Linked DNA regions of Dongshaea marina. The protein of the gene in region 1 interacts with the protein of each later gene in a pairwise test. Links are inferred from orthologs where the notes say so. Each region holds a gene or a part of one and is shown on either strand. Other genes may lie near its edges. The genes, in order: moeA and mobA.

The links.
Region 2: the proteins of moeA (region 1) and mobA interact in binary tests that used the Escherichia coli proteins (3 or more experiments, as listed by UniProt). The link is inferred for Dongshaea marina from one-to-one orthologs.

What each region holds. Positions count from the first base shown.
Region 1 is NZ_CP028897.1:3,011,548-3,020,712, reverse strand. What follows is about bases 4,236-7,212. They hold moeA (molybdopterin molybdotransferase MoeA), read right to left. Parts: upstream 6,352-7,212; coding sequence 5,119-6,351; downstream 4,236-5,118. Other genes in these bases: folE (GTP cyclohydrolase I FolE), read left to right, coding at 6,563-7,212; DB847_RS14260 (molybdopterin-synthase adenylyltransferase MoeB), read right to left, coding at 4,361-5,119. In the rest of the region: DB847_RS14280 (LysR substrate-binding domain-containing protein), read right to left, coding at 1-166; DB847_RS14275 (6-phospho-beta-glucosidase), read left to right, coding at 318-1,547; DB847_RS14270 (ChbG/HpnK family deacetylase), read left to right, coding at 1,651-2,256; DB847_RS26685 (OmpA family protein), read right to left, coding at 2,478-2,780; more of folE, read left to right, coding at 7,213-7,219; DB847_RS14245 (ABC transporter substrate binding protein), read left to right, coding at 7,671-8,630; DB847_RS14240 (GNAT family N-acetyltransferase), read left to right, coding at 8,809-9,165. UniProt on the Escherichia coli protein: Catalyzes the insertion of molybdate into adenylated molybdopterin with the concomitant release of AMP.
Region 2 is NZ_CP028897.1:694,743-703,930, reverse strand. What follows is about bases 2,287-5,286. They hold mobA (molybdenum cofactor guanylyltransferase), read right to left. Parts: upstream 4,069-5,286; coding sequence 3,505-4,068; downstream 2,287-3,504. Other genes in these bases: DB847_RS03515 (molybdopterin molybdotransferase MoeA), read right to left, coding at 4,058-5,286; DB847_RS03525 (hypothetical protein), read right to left, coding at 3,198-3,497; moaA (GTP 3',8-cyclase MoaA), read right to left, coding at 2,287-2,971. In the rest of the region: molybdopterin synthase catalytic subunit MoaE, read right to left, coding at 161-613; moaD (molybdopterin synthase sulfur carrier subunit), read right to left, coding at 614-862; cyclic pyranopterin monophosphate synthase MoaC, read right to left, coding at 855-1,334; moaB (molybdenum cofactor biosynthesis protein B), read right to left, coding at 1,334-1,852; more of moaA, read right to left, coding at 1,904-2,286; more of DB847_RS03515, read right to left, coding at 5,287-5,293; fdhF (formate dehydrogenase subunit alpha), read right to left, coding at 5,393-7,564; DB847_RS03505 (4Fe-4S dicluster domain-containing protein), read right to left, coding at 7,701-8,219; DB847_RS03500 (hypothetical protein), read right to left, coding at 8,665-8,907; DB847_RS03495 (hypothetical protein), read left to right, coding at 9,111-9,188. UniProt on the Escherichia coli protein: Transfers a GMP moiety from GTP to Mo-molybdopterin (Mo-MPT) cofactor (Moco or molybdenum cofactor) to form Mo-molybdopterin guanine dinucleotide (Mo-MGD) cofactor.

The DNA.
Region 1 (9,165 bases):
GGCGGGTAAAGAGTTTAAACCCAAGTAGCTCTTCAAGCTTCTTAATACGATGGCTGATCGCTCCCTGGGTAATAAATAGCTCCTCGGCAGCCCGAGAGAAGCTGAGCAGACGGGCCGTGACCTCAAAGGTGTAGAGTAATCCCAGGATCTGTTGCTGCCTTTCCATTAATAGTTTTTATCCATAGAGTTTATCTTCAACCATATAATAGCTTATAGATTAATTATTTTAATGGATGCGAGTTGCAGTTTCGTTTGTGGCTGGCAATCAAGCTGTGTGTAATACAGACAGGTGAAGACAGATAGCTTGGGAGATCAAGATGAGCGGATTAAAAATTGCGATTATCGGTGCCGGTAGCAGCTATACCCCTGAGTTGATTGAGGGGTTTATTGAAAGAGCTTGCGAGCTGCCACTCAGAGAGCTGGCATTGGTAGACATTGAGGCTGGTCGGGAGAAACTTGAGATCATAACCGCGCTGACTCGACGGATGCTGGAAAAAGCCGGGCTGGATATCCGGGTCACGGCGGGCCTGGATCGTAAAGAAGCCCTCAAAGATGCTGATTTTGTTTGCTCTCAATTTCGTGTTGGCTGCCTGGATGCCAGGATCAGCGACGAGCGTATCTCCCTTAAGTATCAGGTGATTGGTCAGGAGACGAATGGGCTGGGAGGCTTCTCAAAGGCGATCCGAACCATTCCTGTGGCCATAGAGATCGCCCGGGAGATGGAGCTTCTTTGCCCGGATGCCTGGCTGATTAACTTTACCAATCCCTCGGGAATGGTGACCGAGGCACTGTTGCAGCATACCAATATCAAGGTGGTGGGCCTTTGCAATGTTCCTGTGATCATGGAAAGGGGCTTAACCGAGATGCTGGCTCTCGACCCCGAGAGGTGTTGTATGCAGTTTGCCGGACTCAATCACTTTGTGTATCTGCGAGAGCTCTATGAAGGAGCTGAGGACCGGATGCCCCAGGTGCTGGCGGCGGCCCTTGAGGGAGATGAGCGGCTGGTTCCCCGAAACATCTCACCGTTTCGCTGGCCCGAGGCCTTGATCCGGGGGATCGGAATGTTGCCCTGTCCCTATCTTCGCTACTACTACCTGACGGATAGCATCATGGCCGAGGAGTTGGCAGAAGCGGCTGGGGAGGGAACCCGTGGTGAAGTGGTGAAAAAGCTTGAAGCCGCCTTGTTTGAGCGCTACCGGGATCCCGAGCTCAATGAAAAGCCCAAAGAGCTTGAGGGGCGAGGAGGACAGTACTATTCGCAGGCGGCCTGTGAGCTCATAAGCTCTATCTACAATGACAAGCGAACCATCATGCATGTTAATACCCGCAATGACGGCAGTATTGCCGGGCTGCCGGATGATGCGGCGGTCGAAGTGAGCTCGCTGATCACCCGATCCGGGCCTAAGCCTTTGAACGTGAAGCCCTTTGATCCGGATACCCTGGTACTGCTGCAGTTGATGAAGCGTTTTGAATCCCTTACCGTTGAATCCGCCATCAGCGGCTGTCGAGACACGGCGATCAAGGCGTTGACCCTCAACCCCTGGTGACCTGTGGCGAAACCCTGCAGCAAGCCCTGGATGAGACTTTAAGTGTGAATCGTCGTTATCTGCCGAATTTTTTTGCCAAATAAGATCTGCCACGGAGTGATAGATGCAGCTTATTCTCAATGCGGATGACTTTGGCTTAACCCCTGGGGTTAACCGCGGGATCCTTCGGGCGATGCATGAGGGCGTGGTCCACTCGACCACCCTGATGGTGAATCAACCGGCGACAGGGGAAGCTATCAGACATATTCGCCAAGGGGAGGTACCCGATGTTGGGCTACACCTGACCCTCACGGCCGGTCGTCCCCTGCTTAGCCCAGAGAAGATCCCGGATCTGGTCGATACTCATGGCTACTTCCTGAGTCGTGAAGAGCTTTTTAGCCGGGAGTCCATGGACTTAAATCAGGTGTACGCTGAGCTGCGTGCGCAGTATGACTATACCCGCTTTTATAAGCTTGAGCTGACTCACCTGGATTGCCACCATTTTGCAGCTATTTTCCCGAGGCTGCGAGAAGCCTTTATTGAGCTTGCCAATGAGGTGCAGCTACCGGTGCGGCGAATTGACCAGTTTGTTGGGGGGCAGGAGGAGCTCAAGGTGCCGACTCCAGATGGTTTTGATGCCAGCTTTTATGCCCAAGGTGTCTCTTTGGACCAGCTGCAGCAGAGCATTTTGAATTTTAAGGGGCACTCACCCCGGGGGCCCTGGAGATGATGACCCATCCGGGTTATCAGGACTGGCCTCTTTGCGAGCTTTCGAGCTATTGCGCACAGCGGGAATTGGAGCTAGAGATCTTAACCTCTGCGGGGTTAAAGCTCTGGCTACAAGAGCAGGAGGTCCAATCGATCGGTTACCGGGCATTGCTTTGAACCGGGCTTGTATTTAATCCATTAAAAAAGGCTCCCTCGGGAGCCTTTTAAGCATCAGCGGACCAATTACTGGTTCACCATCACTTTGACCTGAGCCTGGGCCTTGGCGTCGACGCGACGATCCATTTTGCGCTGCTCTTTGGTTTTACCCATAGAGTCCTTCGCACCAAAATAGTTCACCTTGATCTGGTCGGCAGAGATCCCTTTAGATGCCAGGTACTGCTTGGCTGCATCAGCGCGGCGCATGGACAGCTTCTGGTTGTAAGCGCTCATACCACCTGTGCTATCCGCATAGCCAGACAGGGAGACAGTTGCACCCTGGTGAGACTTGGCAAAAGTTGCGACCTGGTTCAGCTTGCTCTGAGCCATTGGGGTCAGCTTAGCACTGTCAAAACCAAAGTAGATCGCTTGCTCGGCGGATACAGTCTTATAAGTTGCCTTTTGGACTGGAGCCGGAGCTACTGGAGCTGGGGTTGGAGCATGCTCAACCTGGGCACGGGCAGGGTGGAACACCAGATCCAGGCCGAAGTTGTTGGCACGGGTTTCCCAGGTTGCGCCATCGCCAATCTTGTTGATGTGGCGGAAGCGGGCCTGCAGATCCAGCAGATCGTTGATCTGGTAGCCGATACCAGCACCCCATACCGGAGTGAAGCCGTCATCGTTCTTGCCAACAACATCGTTGCTGTTACCGGTACGCATTACGCCCAGCTCACCCAGCAGGGAGAAGCCATAGCCAAGAGGCAAGTGGCCAATTCCGGAGAGGTACAGACCATCTACACGGTAGTTTTGATCCTGTACTTTAGCCTTACCCAGGTGAGAGTAACCACCCTCAAGGCCCAGGTACTGGTTGAAGTTGTAACCACCGAAATAACCGACAGAGTCTGCCCAGCTATCATTCTCGGTACCACTTGTTTGATACCCCTTCAGTCCCTGAATCTCGGTGCGACCAGCGTTGATACCCAGGTACCAATCGTGCTCAGTGGTGGTCTGTGCCTGGACGGCTGAAGATAGGGCAACTGCTGCGACTGCGGCTGCAATCAGGGTCGGTGCCACTTTCTTATTCATATGATATTGCTCCTTAATGGATACTTCGGGATCAAGGACCCCGGCCAACTGCAATCTGGCTGCTTATCCTCCGTAAAGGACTCGTCGCGGCCATGACTCCCTTTTAAGCATTAGCATTGTAATGAGATATCGCTAAATATAAATAAGCGAATCACTATGATTTTACGGTGAATTTGTGCTGCCTTTCAAGAAATAAGCTCAAAGAGGTCCTATATTTGGGGAACTTTTTGCTCTCATCGAAGGTCTGCGTCGCATGAGCCGTCCTGAAAGGACGATTTTGCTCACCGAAAAAGGGAGTTTTATCCTGTCTGACTCAAGGGTCAGCTGCTTTTTGATGTGTCAGATCGGCGCCATCCTACAAATCCAGCCCTAACTGAAGCTGAATGAGACCTAAGTTATAAGAAACGTGACGCAGAGATCGCTCCCTGTTGTGTAAGAGATCGGCCATTTTTATGTGCGGGATCTAGGATAAATAACGGCTGATTTTCTGAGGTAAATTGTTCTAATACTATGAAAAAAAAGGATATTGTTATTTTGATATCAATTTTTTTTCATAAAAATTTGATTTTTATTGGTTTGCTACGTTGCTCTTTTATCGGGAGCGATTATAGTTACTAGTGCAAGGACGCAATGAGGTCTTTCAGGATAGAAAGGCTGCCAGGGTAAGGCAAAAGGAACACCACAGGATGTGGTAATGGACACCTCCAGGGTCGGAGATGGATGAGCGGACAGGATGACCGTTACACCAGGAAGGTGCAAGGACCCCCCGAAGGATCGGGAAGAGGAAACCTAAGGGAAGAGGACGAGTAAGGAAACGCAGGGAGCATAAACGTTCAGGGATAGGGCGACAAGGACCGAGGGGCGGCGCAAGCCGCCCCTTTTCTCTATCTGTTTTTCTCTGAGCACACTTCACAGCCGGGATCCCTGGCAAGCTTCATCTCGCGAAAACCTCCCTGACGACCGTCAAACAGCTGCAGCTGTCCCGCTGTGATACTCCCGACCTGACTCAGTAGTTTGATGACGGCCAGTGCCTGTAGAGAGCCTATGATGGACACAACGGGTGCCAGCACTCCTCTGTCGACACAGCTTTCAGGTACGGAGCCGAACAGGCGGCTCAGGCAGCGGTAGCAGGGTTCATCTTCCCCATAGCAAAAGGTGATGAGCTGGCCTTCGTTGCGAATCGCCGAACCCGAAACCAGCGGTGTCCTGCTGGTAAAGCAGGCCTGGTTGAGGGCCTCCCGGCTTTGCTGATTATCGGTGCAGTCAACCACGACACTGTGCTGCGCGACTTCAGCCAGCAGCTCCTGGCCCTCAAGCTTGTTATCGATACACTTAATCTTGAGCCAGGGATTCAGTTGCTCCAGCGCCTGGCGGGCCGACAGGGTTTTTAGCTGTCCCAAAGTCGCCTCACGATGCAGGATTTGTCGCTGCAGGTTGGAAAGCTCAACCTTATCAAAATCCACCAGGGTCAGTTGGCCAACCCCGGATGCGGCCAGGGATTGAGCGACACTGCAGCCTAATCCACCGACACCGATGATCAGCACTCTGGCTTGCTTGAGGGCGAGCTGCCCCTCAAAACCAAACTCGGGCAGCACGATCTGCCGATTGTAGCGAAGCTCCTCTTGATGACTGAGTTCACCCATTAGCTCAGCACCCCGTCAAATGGCTCGACCGTCACCTGTTGGCCAGTATCGATTGATCCCTGCTCCTGGGGCAACACGATAAAACAGTTGGCGGTTGCCATGGAGCGAAACGCTCCTGAGCATTGAAGGCTTGCCGGGGTTACACAAAGTTTCCCCTGCTGATCCCGGAAAAAATATCCCCGTTGATAATCGGTTCTCCCAGGCTGTTTACGCAGGGGGTGGGTAACCTTGGCCTGGAGCTGGATGGGGGATTGCCAGCTGGTGCCTGCGAGTTTATCCAACGCCGGACGAACCAGCTGGCAAAAAGAGACCATGGCGGAGACCGGGTTTCCGGGCAACCCAAAAAACCAGGCTTTGGGCAGCTTGCCAAATGAGAACGGCTTACCCGGCTTGAGGGCAATTTTCCAAAAGTGGATGCTGCCGAGCTCCTGGAGGACATCCCGGGTGTAATCCGCTTCGCCGACCGAGACGCCACCAGAGCTTATCACCACATCCGCCTGCTCGTTGGCATCTAAAAATGCCTGACGCAGCTGCGGCTTATCGTCCGGGATGATCCCAAAATCCAGACATTCACAGTGAAGACGCTGCAGCAGGATTTTGAGTCCGGCGCGGTTAGAGTCGAAAATTTCCCCGGCTGAGAGTACTGAACCTGGGTCTTTTAGCTCATCACCACTGCTGAGCAGCGCCACTTTCAGGGGGCGATAGACACAGACCCTGTCTATGCCGACTGAGGCCAGCAATTGAATGCTTCTGGCATTGAGCCTATTGCCTTGTTCCAGCAGCTTTTCTCCCTGTTTCAGATCCTGACCTCTGGGGCGGACATTTTGTCCCTGCTGATAATCACTAAGAATCTGTATCTGATCACCCGTGCGCTCAACCTCCTCCTGCATGATCACTGTATCGGTTCCGGCAGGAAGTGGAGCGCCGGTCATGATCCGTACTGCCTCTCCCACAGGGCAGCTGCCAGTGAAAGGATGCCCGGCAAAGCTATCTCCGGCAATTTTTATCCCGGAGGACGATATAAGACTGGCATGGTCGATGGCGTAGCCATCCATGGAAGAGTTATCAAATGGAGGAATATCTAAGGGCGCGCAGATATCTTGAGCCAGGATCATCCCATCTACTTCATTCAGCGGGAGAGTCTGCGGCGAGCAGCACGAAGTGAGCACGTCCAGCATCTGGGTTCGGGCTTGCTCCAGAGGGATTAAATCTGTCTTATCACAACAACCCATGGTCGATCCTTATTCTCTGTTGCTGTTTTATTGAGGATATGCGGGGCTGGCTGTTGGCCGCACCCGACTCAGGGAGAAACAGGGAGCATAGAGAAACGCAGGGAGTTTGTCGAGGAGCCTTTTTCCAGCTACGGGCTTGCATTATGTTCAGTTTCAGTTTTAACTAGTCAGTTTTTCGATGGTTTATAGCTAATTTAGCCTGGGAGATATGATGTCGACACTGAGTGCTGAGGCGATTCAGGTTCGCTCTGCGTTAGAAGCGCGGGGGCTGGAGACGCCGATGAGTGACACGGGTCTGAGTCGCGAGCAGAAAAAGCAACAGATCGAATCTCACATGGGTGAGGTGATGCGCCTGCTAGGGCTGGATCTGACCGATGACTCCCTGATGGAGACGCCCCATCGCATCGCCAAGATGTATGTCGATGAGATCTTCTCCGGGCTGGATTACCATGAGTTTCCCAAGATCACTCTCATCGATAACAAGATGCAGGTCGATGAGATGGTGAAGGTGAGTGATATCACCCTGACCAGTACCTGTGAACATCACTTTGTGACTATTGATGGCAAGGCAACTATCGCCTATATCCCCCGTGGCAAGGTGATTGGTCTGTCTAAGATCAACCGTATTGTGCAGTTTTTTGCAAAGCGCCCCCAGGTGCAGGAGCGGCTGACCCAACAGGTATTAGTAGCCTTGCAGGCTCTGCTGCAGACCGACGATGTTGCAATCAGCATCAAGGCGACACATTACTGCGTCAAGGCGCGCGGGGTGATGGATGTGACCAGTGCCACCACCACCACCTCACTGGGCGGGGTGTTCAAGACTCAGGCCGGAACGCGCCAGGAGCTTTTGAGTAATCTACACCAGTAGCCCGAGTAGCGTTCAGTTTACTTTTTGCTCAAGTAAACTGAACTTATAGTGTGTGCTTTTTAAAGTGAGCAGCTGTTAGCTGATTTTTTGTGACACCCGGTAAAGCTATCCCTCAGTCAGGAATAAGTCTTTCCAGCTCCGCGATGCGGATCCTCGGTCAGCGATTCCTGCCCATCACCGAGCCTATATTTCATCGCTAGAAAGTAATCCCATCCAAGTTTCGTGTGCTTTACATTCACTATATTGCGAAGCAACTCCGCCAAAACTGCCAACAGGCAAATGGTTCACAGGGTATCCAAATTGGGATGTTTAACCTAGCGATCACCTATCAACCTGGATTGGTATCGCCCCTTCAACGCTGATAATTAAACTACAATCTTAGATAGGTGCTAATGATTTACTAGCGTGATGTGATCATGGCGAATTCCTAAGTGATGAGGTGTCGTGACAAATGAAAATGCGCTCTTGCTTGTTTGCGATATTTATTACCTTAGGAACGGTATCGCTTGTGTATGCAGAGTATCGAGTCGCGATATTTGATTATGATGATAGATTAAACCATGATAATACAGTCGCTAAATATATAGAGAAGCAGTTAAAAGATAATGATTATGAAATATTAGTCTCCCAGTTCACCGGAAGAGGGGAGGTTGTAAAATCGGTTCAGATATTAAAAAATATTGACGCCATGGGCTTTGACCTACTAATAACGATTACTTCAGATGCATTGATCCTGGCAAGGCATGCGGTTCATAAAACACCTATCATTTTCACCAATGCAAACAATCCGGCACTGCTCGGCGTCCGCGAAGACACGAAAGCGATAGGTAATATCACGGGGGCAACTTACTATATACCAATCCAGGAAAAAATTGAGTTCTTTAGAAAAGTACAAAAAAATATGAAAGCAGTGGGAGTTATTTTTGATAAAAATAATAAATCAAAGCGAGTGGAGGTGAAGGAAACAAGAGTGGCACTGCGTAATCTGAACATCAAAGGAATCGTCATGCAGGTTGAAAATATGGATGAATACCTCTCATCTGTCATTGACTTAATTGATCTGGGTATGGATTCAATCATAATAACTTCGAGCGGTCTATTATACGAAAATATTCATTTGATAACCCAGGTTACCAATGATTCAAAGGTGGCCGTCTACTCCTACAATGGGAAGGCAGTGCCTAAAGGTGCAATCGCATCATTAACCAGTGATTATTACAAGATGGCTGATGAGCTAGTGATCCCTATGGCCTTAGATGTGCTACTCAATAAGAAACAGCCAAGAGATATGCCGATAAGGAGATTAAAGAACAATGATATGCTAATTAACCTCTCTGCGGCAAAAAATATTGGACTGACAATAGATAAAGAAATCATCGATGAGGCTATAAATATCGGTGGTAAACACTAATATATTTTTTGAATAACTTTCCCCAAATGTATACATCTCTCCAGCGCGATGCTTGAGTGTAAGAGTTATTGCCAGCAGAACTGGGATACAAATCTAAAAATAGGCGACAGATCCTTCCTTTGTCGATCTATATCTCTATACTCAGTCACCATGAGATAGATAAGTGAGCGTGTTCCTCATGGAGATCAGGAAAGCGGATAAGTCAGATATTGAGGGGATTGTGAATGTATATAGAGTGTGCTTTCCAAGAGAGCTCAAGCATCAGCTCTGGATCGAGGCCTCCTTTCACTCATATCCAAGGGGGATCTACTATGTGATCTCGGATGAGGAGAGGATCTGTGGCTATATCCTGTGGTGTGTGAAAAACGGTTTTCGTGAAAAGACCATTATCGAGCTGGAGCAGATCGGGGTACACCCTGATTCTGCCGGGAGAGGACTTGGAAAAAAACTCATCGAAACCTCTGTTCGGCAATTTAAAGATCACCTCGGCTCCCTGGGTCACGCAGTGGGGGCTATCCTGGTGACGACCTCAGAG
Region 2 (9,188 bases), 2.3 Mb from region 1 along the record:
ATTTATCGATTATTATCGTTCTTCACCAGACGAATATGATCTCAAAAAGATCACGACGGATAGGTAACGGCGGCTTCTTGAAAGAAACAAAAAAGCCACCTTTGATAAGGTGGCTTTTATCATCGACAGCCGAGATGAAACACTGGTTCAACTCTTGAGCTCACTCGCCCTGCTGCCAGCGTTCAGCCGCCTGCTGATCGCTATCTTTGGCTTCAACCCAGTGCTCCCCGGAATCACTCTGCTCCTTCTTCCAGAAGGGTGCCCGGGTCTTGAGGTAGTCCATCATGAACTCACAGGCCTCGAAAGCCGCCTTGCGATGAGCTGAGCTCACTCCGACAAACACGATCGGCTCATTGGCCTCCAGTCGCCCCACCCTGTGGATCAGGGTGCAATCATTAACCGGCCAACGCTCCCGAGCCTGGGCCTCAATCTCCTGCAGGCACTTCTCGGTCATCCCCGGATAGTGCTCCAGGGTCAGGGCCGACACCCCTTCGCTGCGGTTAAAATCACGCACCAGGCCACAAAAGGTCACCACGGCTCCCGATTGAGGCGTCGCCGCCAGCCGGGCATGTTCGGCACTCACATCAAAACACTCTGTCTGAACCGAGATCATTTAACCTCCCGTCACCGGAGGAAAAAAAGCGATCTCATCACCCGGTTGAACCCGGCTATCCAGGGAGCAGATGGTTTGATTCACCGAAGCCAGCAGACGATCCGACTCCAGGGCAAAATCCCATTTCTCACCTCTCTCAGAAAGGGCCTGGCGCACCTCATCCACAGTCGAAAGTGAACCGAGCTCCAGGGTGAGCTCGCCAACATTGAGTAGCTCACGAATCTGAGCAAAAAACAGTACCTTAATCATCTTTACTCCGAAAATGCCCCGATTTGCCACCCGCTTTTTCCAAAAGGCAGATCTCACCAATCCGGATATCTTTCTGTACCGCCTTACACATGTCATAGATGGTCAGGGCGGCGACAGAGGCCGCGGTCAACGCCTCCATCTCGACACCGGTCTGGCCACTCAACCGGCAGCTGGATTCGATACGCAGCTGAGAATTCGCCTCATCGACCTCAAACTCGACCTCAACCTTGCTGAGCATCAGTGGATGGCACAGAGGGATCAGATCTGAAGTCTTCTTGGCGGCCATGATCCCGGCGATGCGGGCACAGGCCAATACATCACCTTTCTTATGCTCCCCGGATACAACCAAAGCCAGGGTCTCAGGGGCCATGCTGACCACGGCCTGGGCCCGGGCCATCCGTGCGGTCTGCTCCTTGCCACTGACATCAACCATCCGGGCTTCACCCCGCTGGTTCAGGTGGGTAAGCTCCATCAGACCTCCGAGCAGACAAAGGGAACGAAGTTACAAGGCTTATGCCTGGCATCCAGCTGATCCCTGAGGATCCGGGTCCAACCGGTTCGACACGCCCCCTGGGAGCCTGGCAGACAGAACAGCAGTGTCTTGTTGGCAAACCCGCCAATGGCACGGCTCTGGATGGTGGAGCAGCCGATCTCCTCAAATGAGATCGCCCTAAACAGCTCACCAAAGCCTTCGATGGTCTGATCAAACAACACAGAAACTGCCTCGGGAGTACGATCACGCCCGGTGAGCCCTGTGCCTCCGGTCATGATCACGGCCTGTACTTCAGGATCCGCAATCCACTGAGAGACCTGGGCACGGATCTGGTAGATATCATCCTGAACAATCTTCTTATCCGCCAGCAGGTGTCCCTCTTGCTGCAGAGATTCCACCAGGTAAGCCCCGGAGCGATCGCTGCTCTCATCCCGGGTATCCGAAATCGTCAAAATCGCAATATTGAGTGGCCGGAACTCGGCAACTGCATGCCCCATAATCTTTCCTCTTCACTAACAGGGCCACCAGCAGCAGCCCCCATTGATTCGTTAACCGCCAAGAAACGCCAGATTCGGCGTCACTCCGGTATTCCCTTCACCCAGTTGGTGAGATAGTTTTTTCTGGCTTAAAGACTCGCGCAGGTAACCGATGAGCGCCTCCTGATCATCCGCCGACTGCAGATAATCGCGGATCCCGATCCCCTCATCCCCGAACAGGCACAGATGAAGAGCACCAACCGCAGACACCCTGAGACGATTACAACTCTGACAAAAATCCTTGGCATAGGGCATGATAAGCCCAATCTCACCAAGGTAGTCGGGGTGGCTATACACCTGAGCCGGCCCGGCATGCTTACCGCGAGGCTTCAATTGCCAGCCATTGCTGAGTAACTGGCGCTCGATCACTGTACCGCTCACATGATGCTTATCAAACAGCTCACTCATCTCGCCGGTTTCCATCAGCTCAATAAAACGCAGCTGAATGGGACGACTACGGATCCACTCAAGATAGCTATCGAGCTGTACATCATTGAGTCCTTTGAGTAGTACCGCATTCACCTTCACCGCCTGATAACCCAGGCTCAAAGCCTCCTCAATGCCATCCATCACCAAGGCAAACCGTGAGTCGCCGGTGATCGCATGAAACATCCGCGGATCCAGGCTATCCAGGCTGACATTCACCGCATTCAACCCGGCCTGCTGCCACTGGGCCGCCAGCTTCTGCAGCCGGTAGCCATTGGTGGTGATCGCGACCGACTCAATCCCCGGCGTCGCTGCCGTGGTTTCAATAATCGAGGTCAGATCACGACGCAAAGAGGGCTCCCCTCCCGTCAAACGAACCTTACGGGTCCCCAAAACGGAAAAAGCACTAAGCAGATGCCCGACTTCATGACGTTGCAGGAAATGTTGCCGCCCCGAGGACTGATAACCATCCGGCAGGCAGTAACGGCAACGAAAATTACAGACATCGGTCAAAGAAAGCCGCAAGTAGCTAAACTTGCGCGAAAAGCTGTCTGCTAAAGGCTCCACATCCTGCAACTGGCGAAAAGGTATCGATTGCTCCCCGTCAGGCTGTCGGCTGTCTTTGGTAAAGATCCGACTCTCTTCAATGGGCATCTATCCTCTCCTCGCCACAACAAAACACCTGATTACTAGATTGATCACGCATAGACTATCTTGATGAGAATGTGGGTGCAAACCTGTTCGAAAACTCGCAAAGCCGCGACCCTAAATCTATTAATATTTTCCAAGAAACCACAGCCTATGACCTAAAGTAAAAGAGTTCAGAGCGAATCATCGCAAAACCATCACTCCACCTTGCAATTATGAGTAAACACCCACTCTATCGCTTTAGATCAATCGCCACTGAAATTTGGCAAGACTCGGTCTCAAGACACAAGCCATGCTTGGAATCATGAGGGATCTGCGCCACCAGCTCCGGAGTTAATTTAAGCAGTAATCCCGGGTTCTGGCTCGCCACAGTATACCCCTGAGCCGCACGATCCAGCTCAACCCTGCAGTTTTGCAGTAATAGCTCACCCGAAGAAACCGTCAGCTCAACCGGCTGCCCCTGTTCGAGTCCGGAATACTCCTGCTCACTGAGCCTGATACGCAGCTGCTGCGCAGAATAGATAAGTTTCATGATTGAATTAACTCCTTTGTTTCATCCGGTAGCGTTGCCAGTCATCCGGAGTATTAATATTCTCCAGCTCCTGCGGCAGCACCAGGGTATGGCAGCTCAGTTGCTCGGCCCAGCCCCTCACCCGACGTTGTCCCGACTCAAGATAAAGCCTCAGAGCCTCCCGCACCCGCTCACAGTTATGCACCATCAAGGGTAAGGGAGAGCGATTCAGCCGTAGCAGATCCCAAGAAATTTGCTGCCCGAGGTAACGGGTAAACATCTTTACAACTGCGCCCTCAAACGGGACGTCCACCGGCCAGAATAGTAACCAACGGTCATCTTCAAGCTGCTCCAGCACGCTCGCAATCCCACCCAGTGGCCCCTGCTCTGTCATGCGATCCGGGATCGAATCAAACCCCGCATAATCACCACTGACATACAGCCGCTCACAATGGCTTTGCAGCTGTTCATGAAGCTGCTGCAACAGGCTCCTGCCATCCAGCAGCAGACTGGCCTTGTCCTGGCCCATCCGGCTGGATTTTCCTCCGGCCAGGATAACCCCATCGATCCGGGTGACTGCCTCAGGGAACAAAACGACTCTCTCCCTGGCAATCGCTCCACACCCTGGGATAAAAAGAAACCAGTTGCCCCGCCTGTAGCTTGGCATCATCGGCTTCCACCATCGCCCAGCCATTGGCCTCACGCAGCGGGCTCAACTGTGCCGGGGACTGCCCCGGCAGAATAACCACTCGTGCCTGTCCCTGATCATTGATCTCAAGACGAGCCTTCTTAAAGCTGACCATGCCCTCTTTGCTATCTGCGCGATTGAGCAGAGGAACCCGCACCGCTTTCTCTTCCGGCAGACCCATCAGGGATCGGAGCAGGGTGCCTCCGATAAAACGAAGTCCGGTCATGGCTGCCACCGGGTTACCCGGCAGGCTGACGACCCAGCTTCCTCTCGGAGCCTTGGCCACCAAAATCGGCTTACCGGGACGAACCGCCACCTTGTGGAACAGCACTTCGGCCTGCAACTCTTTGAGAAGTGCCGGAACAAAGTCAAAGCGTCCCGCCGAGACAGCTCCCGTGGTCAGTAACAGATCAGGCTCCATCGCCAGGGCTCTGTCTAAAATCTCCCGCGCCGCGACAGGTTCATCCTGGATCGAATCCGCCATCAACAGTTCACACCCAAGCTCCCTGAGACAGGCCTGAAGATAAAAAGAGTTTGAGTTATAGATCTGTCCCGGAGCCAATGGCTGCTCAAGGTCACACAGGAGCTCACTTCCTGTGGTTAATAGCACCACCTTGACCTTGCGCGTTACCTCTACCTGGTGCAGCCCGGCTCCGGCCAAAAGACCAATATCGGTCGCGCTCAGGCAACGGCCCGCCTTGAGTAGCACAGCTCCCCTGGGAAGCTCCTCACCCTGGTTACGAATATTGGAAAACTGCTTTGAGAGCTCATGGATCCTGATCATGTCTCCCTGGGCATCGGTATTTTCAACCGGAACAACTCTGTCACAATCGGTTGGCACCGCAGCGCCCGTCATGATCTCCCAGCACTCTCCCTGCCCCAGGGGTTGCTCAGGAAGAGGATCACCGGCTGCTATGGTACCGATACAGCGCAACTCAACGGGAGCCGGTCCATCACACGCACAGGCATATCCATCCATGGCACTACTGGTAAAAGGCGGCAGGGCAATGGCAGAACACACATCTCGCGCCAGTACCCGGCCATGGGAAAGCGCCAGCGGCACGGTCTCAGAGCCGAGAGAATTCACCTGCTGTAACAAAAGGCTTTTCGCCTCATTAAAAGAGATCACAATGAGATACCCTGTAATTAATCTTGAATGCGTTCAGTCATAACAAGTCGGTACAAACGAATACGGTGCGCTTTTTAAAGATCGTACGATTCACCCACTCTATCCGTGAATAGTTTCAACGCCTTCGACATGGGAGCTCAGCCGTGACTTCATGGCATGATACTCCTGCTGCACATGCTCCTCAGCCCACTTCTGATCGGCGATCCCCTCAACCCTGACCGCACAGTATTTGGTTTCAGGCGCCTTGGCCATCGGATCCAGCTTTTTCTGGGTCAATTCATTACAGGCCCCAACCCACCACTGATAGGTCATATAAACGGCGCCCGGTGCCAATCGATCATTCAGGTTTGCGCGGGTGATTACTTTACCACGACGAGAGCAAACCCACACTAACTGCTGCTCCTTGATCCCTAGTGCCTTGGCATCTTGAGGGTGGATCTGTACAAAACCCGGCTCATCGGCAAGGATTTGTAAGGCATTGCAGTTCCCTGTCATCGAGCGGCAGGAGTAGTGCCCCACCTCACGGACGGTCGACAAGATCAGGGGGTAATCACTATCCGGCGTCTCTGCCGGCGGATGCCAATCGGCAGCAACCAGCTGCCCTTTACCCGAAGGGGTGGCAAACCGGTTCCCTGCATACTGAAAGTCGGTCCCGGGAGCATCCAGAGTACGGCATGGCCAGGCCAGGTGTCCCATCTCTCCGATCTTCTCATAGGTTGCCCCATAAAACTCAGGGCACAACTCACGCATCTCATCCCAGATCGCCTGCTCATCCGGATAATCCATCGGATAACCCATCGCCGTTGCCAGCTCACAGATGATCTTCCAGTCCCGCTTGATATTACCCCTGGGCTCAACCGCCTTCATGAAACGCTGAAAACCACGATCGGCACAGGTAAAGACCCCGCCATGCTCTCCCCAGGAGGTCGCAGGCAGGATCACATCGGCTATCTCAGCTGTCTTGGTCATGAAGATATCCTGGACAATCATAAACTCAAGGGCATCAAACCCCTGACGGACCAGGCTGAGATCGGCCTCGCTTTGCAGAGGATCCTCTCCCATGATGTAGTAAGCCCTGAGATCCCCACTGAGTGCCCGCTTCGGCACATCCGTGATACCAAAGCCCGGCTTCGCATCCATCTTCGCAAAGTCGACGCCCCAGGCTTTGGCAAATTTACGCCGGGCCTCATCATCTGTGACTTTTTGATAACCCGGGAAAAGCTCAGGCAAGGAGCCCATATCACAGGCTCCCTGTACATTATTCTGCCCGCGCACCGGAGCCACCCCGACATGGGGACGCCCCAGATTCCCGGTCAACAGAGCCAGAGCCGCTAGTCCCTTCACCACATCGACCGCCTGGGTAAACTGGGTGACCCCCATTCCCCACAAGATAGTGGCCGAAGGTGCCGCCGCATAAGTGCGCATCGCCTGGCGAATATCCTCCGCCCCAAGTCCGGTAATCGACTCCACATATTCAGGGGTATACTTGGCCACCTGCTTTCGGTAGCTATCAAAGCCTTCGGTGAAGCTCGCCACATACTCCTTGTCGTAGAGTTCCTCTTCAATCAGCACATGGCCAAAGGCGTTCACCAAAGCCATGTTGGAGCCATTTTTGAGCTGCAGATGCTGATCGGCGATCCGCGCCGACTCAATCCTGCGCGGATCACAGACGATCACCTTGCTCCCCTGCTCCCTGGCATCCAGGATACGGTTTGCAATCACCGGGTGTGAGTCCGCGTAGTTATAGCCAAAAATCAGCAGGCATTTAGAGTGCTCAAGATCTCGGATGGAATTACTCATAGTCCCATGCCCCAGGGTCTCACTTAACCCCAGCATGGAGGGTCCATGGCAAACCCGGGCACAGCAATCTATGTTATTGGTTCCGATTACCGCCCGGGCAAATTTTTGCATCACATAATTACTTTCATTGCCGGTGCCTCTGGAGGAGCCGGTATGCATGATGGCGCTCGCCCCATGCTTTTCTTTGATCGCTTTAAGCCGGGATGCGCAGTATCCGATCGCCTCATCCCAGGAAACGGCTTCAAACTTTCCACCCTTTTGACGGCGGATCATCGGCTGAGTCAGTCGAGGCGTCAAAAGCTTGGTATCATTCAAGAAATCCCAGCCATAATAGCCCTTGAGGCAGAGCTCCCCCTCATTGGTAACACCATCTGCAGCCTCGGCACGAACAATCTTATTGCGATCATTCACCACCAGCTTCATCTTGCACCCTGTTCCACAATAGGGGCAGACAGTTGTTATCTTCTTCATCACTCCATTCCTTCTTTCAGAGGGGAAACTGCAACTTCACTCTCCCGAACGCACAGCCCTCGACGCACACCTGTTCATTCATCCGGAAGCTGTCATCTGCAAATGCTCGAAGCCACAAAAACAGGCTCCAGAGCACCTACTGACTCGCCTGTTTGCGCTTTCGAATAAACTCCTGCAGCTGCTGCTGATCCATGCAATGGATCGCCTTGGTCGGACACGCCTTGAGGCAGGCCGGACCATCGCTTCGATCAACACACAGATCGCACATCAGTGCCTCTATTCGGCTTCCAACCACTGTATTTTGTCCGTCGACCTCTTTAATCACCGGCACAGGTCTTACCTCAATCACCCCATAAGGACAGGCGACCTCACAGGTCTTGGTACCAATACACAGCTCCTGCTGCACCTGGACCACCCCGTTGATTCGCTTGATCGCCTGGTTAGGGCAGACCCTGGCACAAGGAGCATCCTCACATTGCCGGCAAGTGATCGCGGTACTGATCTCCTCGGTCTGGATCACATGGATACGCGGAGCAAAATACTCCGGGCTCAGAATCGAGATATCTTCACCTTCGGTATGAGCGACCACACAGGCAACCTCACAGGTGCGGCAAGCGATACAGCGGTTTGGGTCTGTGACGATAAATCGACTCATCATTTACTCCTGTAATCATTAAATTCCCAAAACAAGCCTAACATCGTGGCTAATCATTCGATGTAGCCTCAGCAACAGAGGCATTCGAGTACGCGGCCAGTGATGCTCATCAATTGAGAGTCATGAGACCACCAGGGATAAAAAGAGTGATAACCGCAGTACAATGATGAGCCTTAATGAAAGGGGACGCATCCGGATACAGTAATAACAGGGGTGGCCTCGGAGCGGCATTTTATCACGGACAAAAGGTTCCCACACTGAATAAGTGGTCAATTTAACAAGCAAGACCACTTCCAGCCCAGGTGCTGCGCCTCTGAGCAGATCTGAATTTATGCTTTTATAGTGCTGAAGGTAGAAAAATCTTTGGTATGACCCGCAAAAGCCATCTTACAGCGACAATCTTACGCTCCTCAGTAGCTTCCCGAGAGAGATTCCCGACTCAGCCCTATTCATCTAAGCGTTTGATCTGATCAAAAATCCCCGGAATCTGCTCTGACTCATCGACCTTAATCGTCAATCCCTTATGGGTAAACTCCACTTTTCTCGAGTCATTACTCTTCAGCCAGGAGGTCAGGTTGGTTGTCAGAGGCAGAAGCGCTGAAGCATTCACCACGATCTCCACCCAATCATCCCCAAAACACTCAGTGGTTTCCTGTGGAGCATGTATCTTCTTCACATGTACTTTCATCGATCATCCTTGGGTAAAATCGCGATCTGCGCCGCTTAAAACAATCAGAACATTACTGGCCATGATATGGTATCGGGTTAACAATGTTAGATTTTTTTCTACAAATCTCCAACATAGATCCCACAATTGCCCCTTTGAACTCATTGATTTTCGATCAGATTATTGTTCTTATTAGAGCTTCACATGAACACATGGAGTGTGCCATGGGCTACGTTATCAACCGGCCGAGCTACGATGAACTGCTAAAAAAGCTCGATCAACTCGGCATCGATACCACAAAG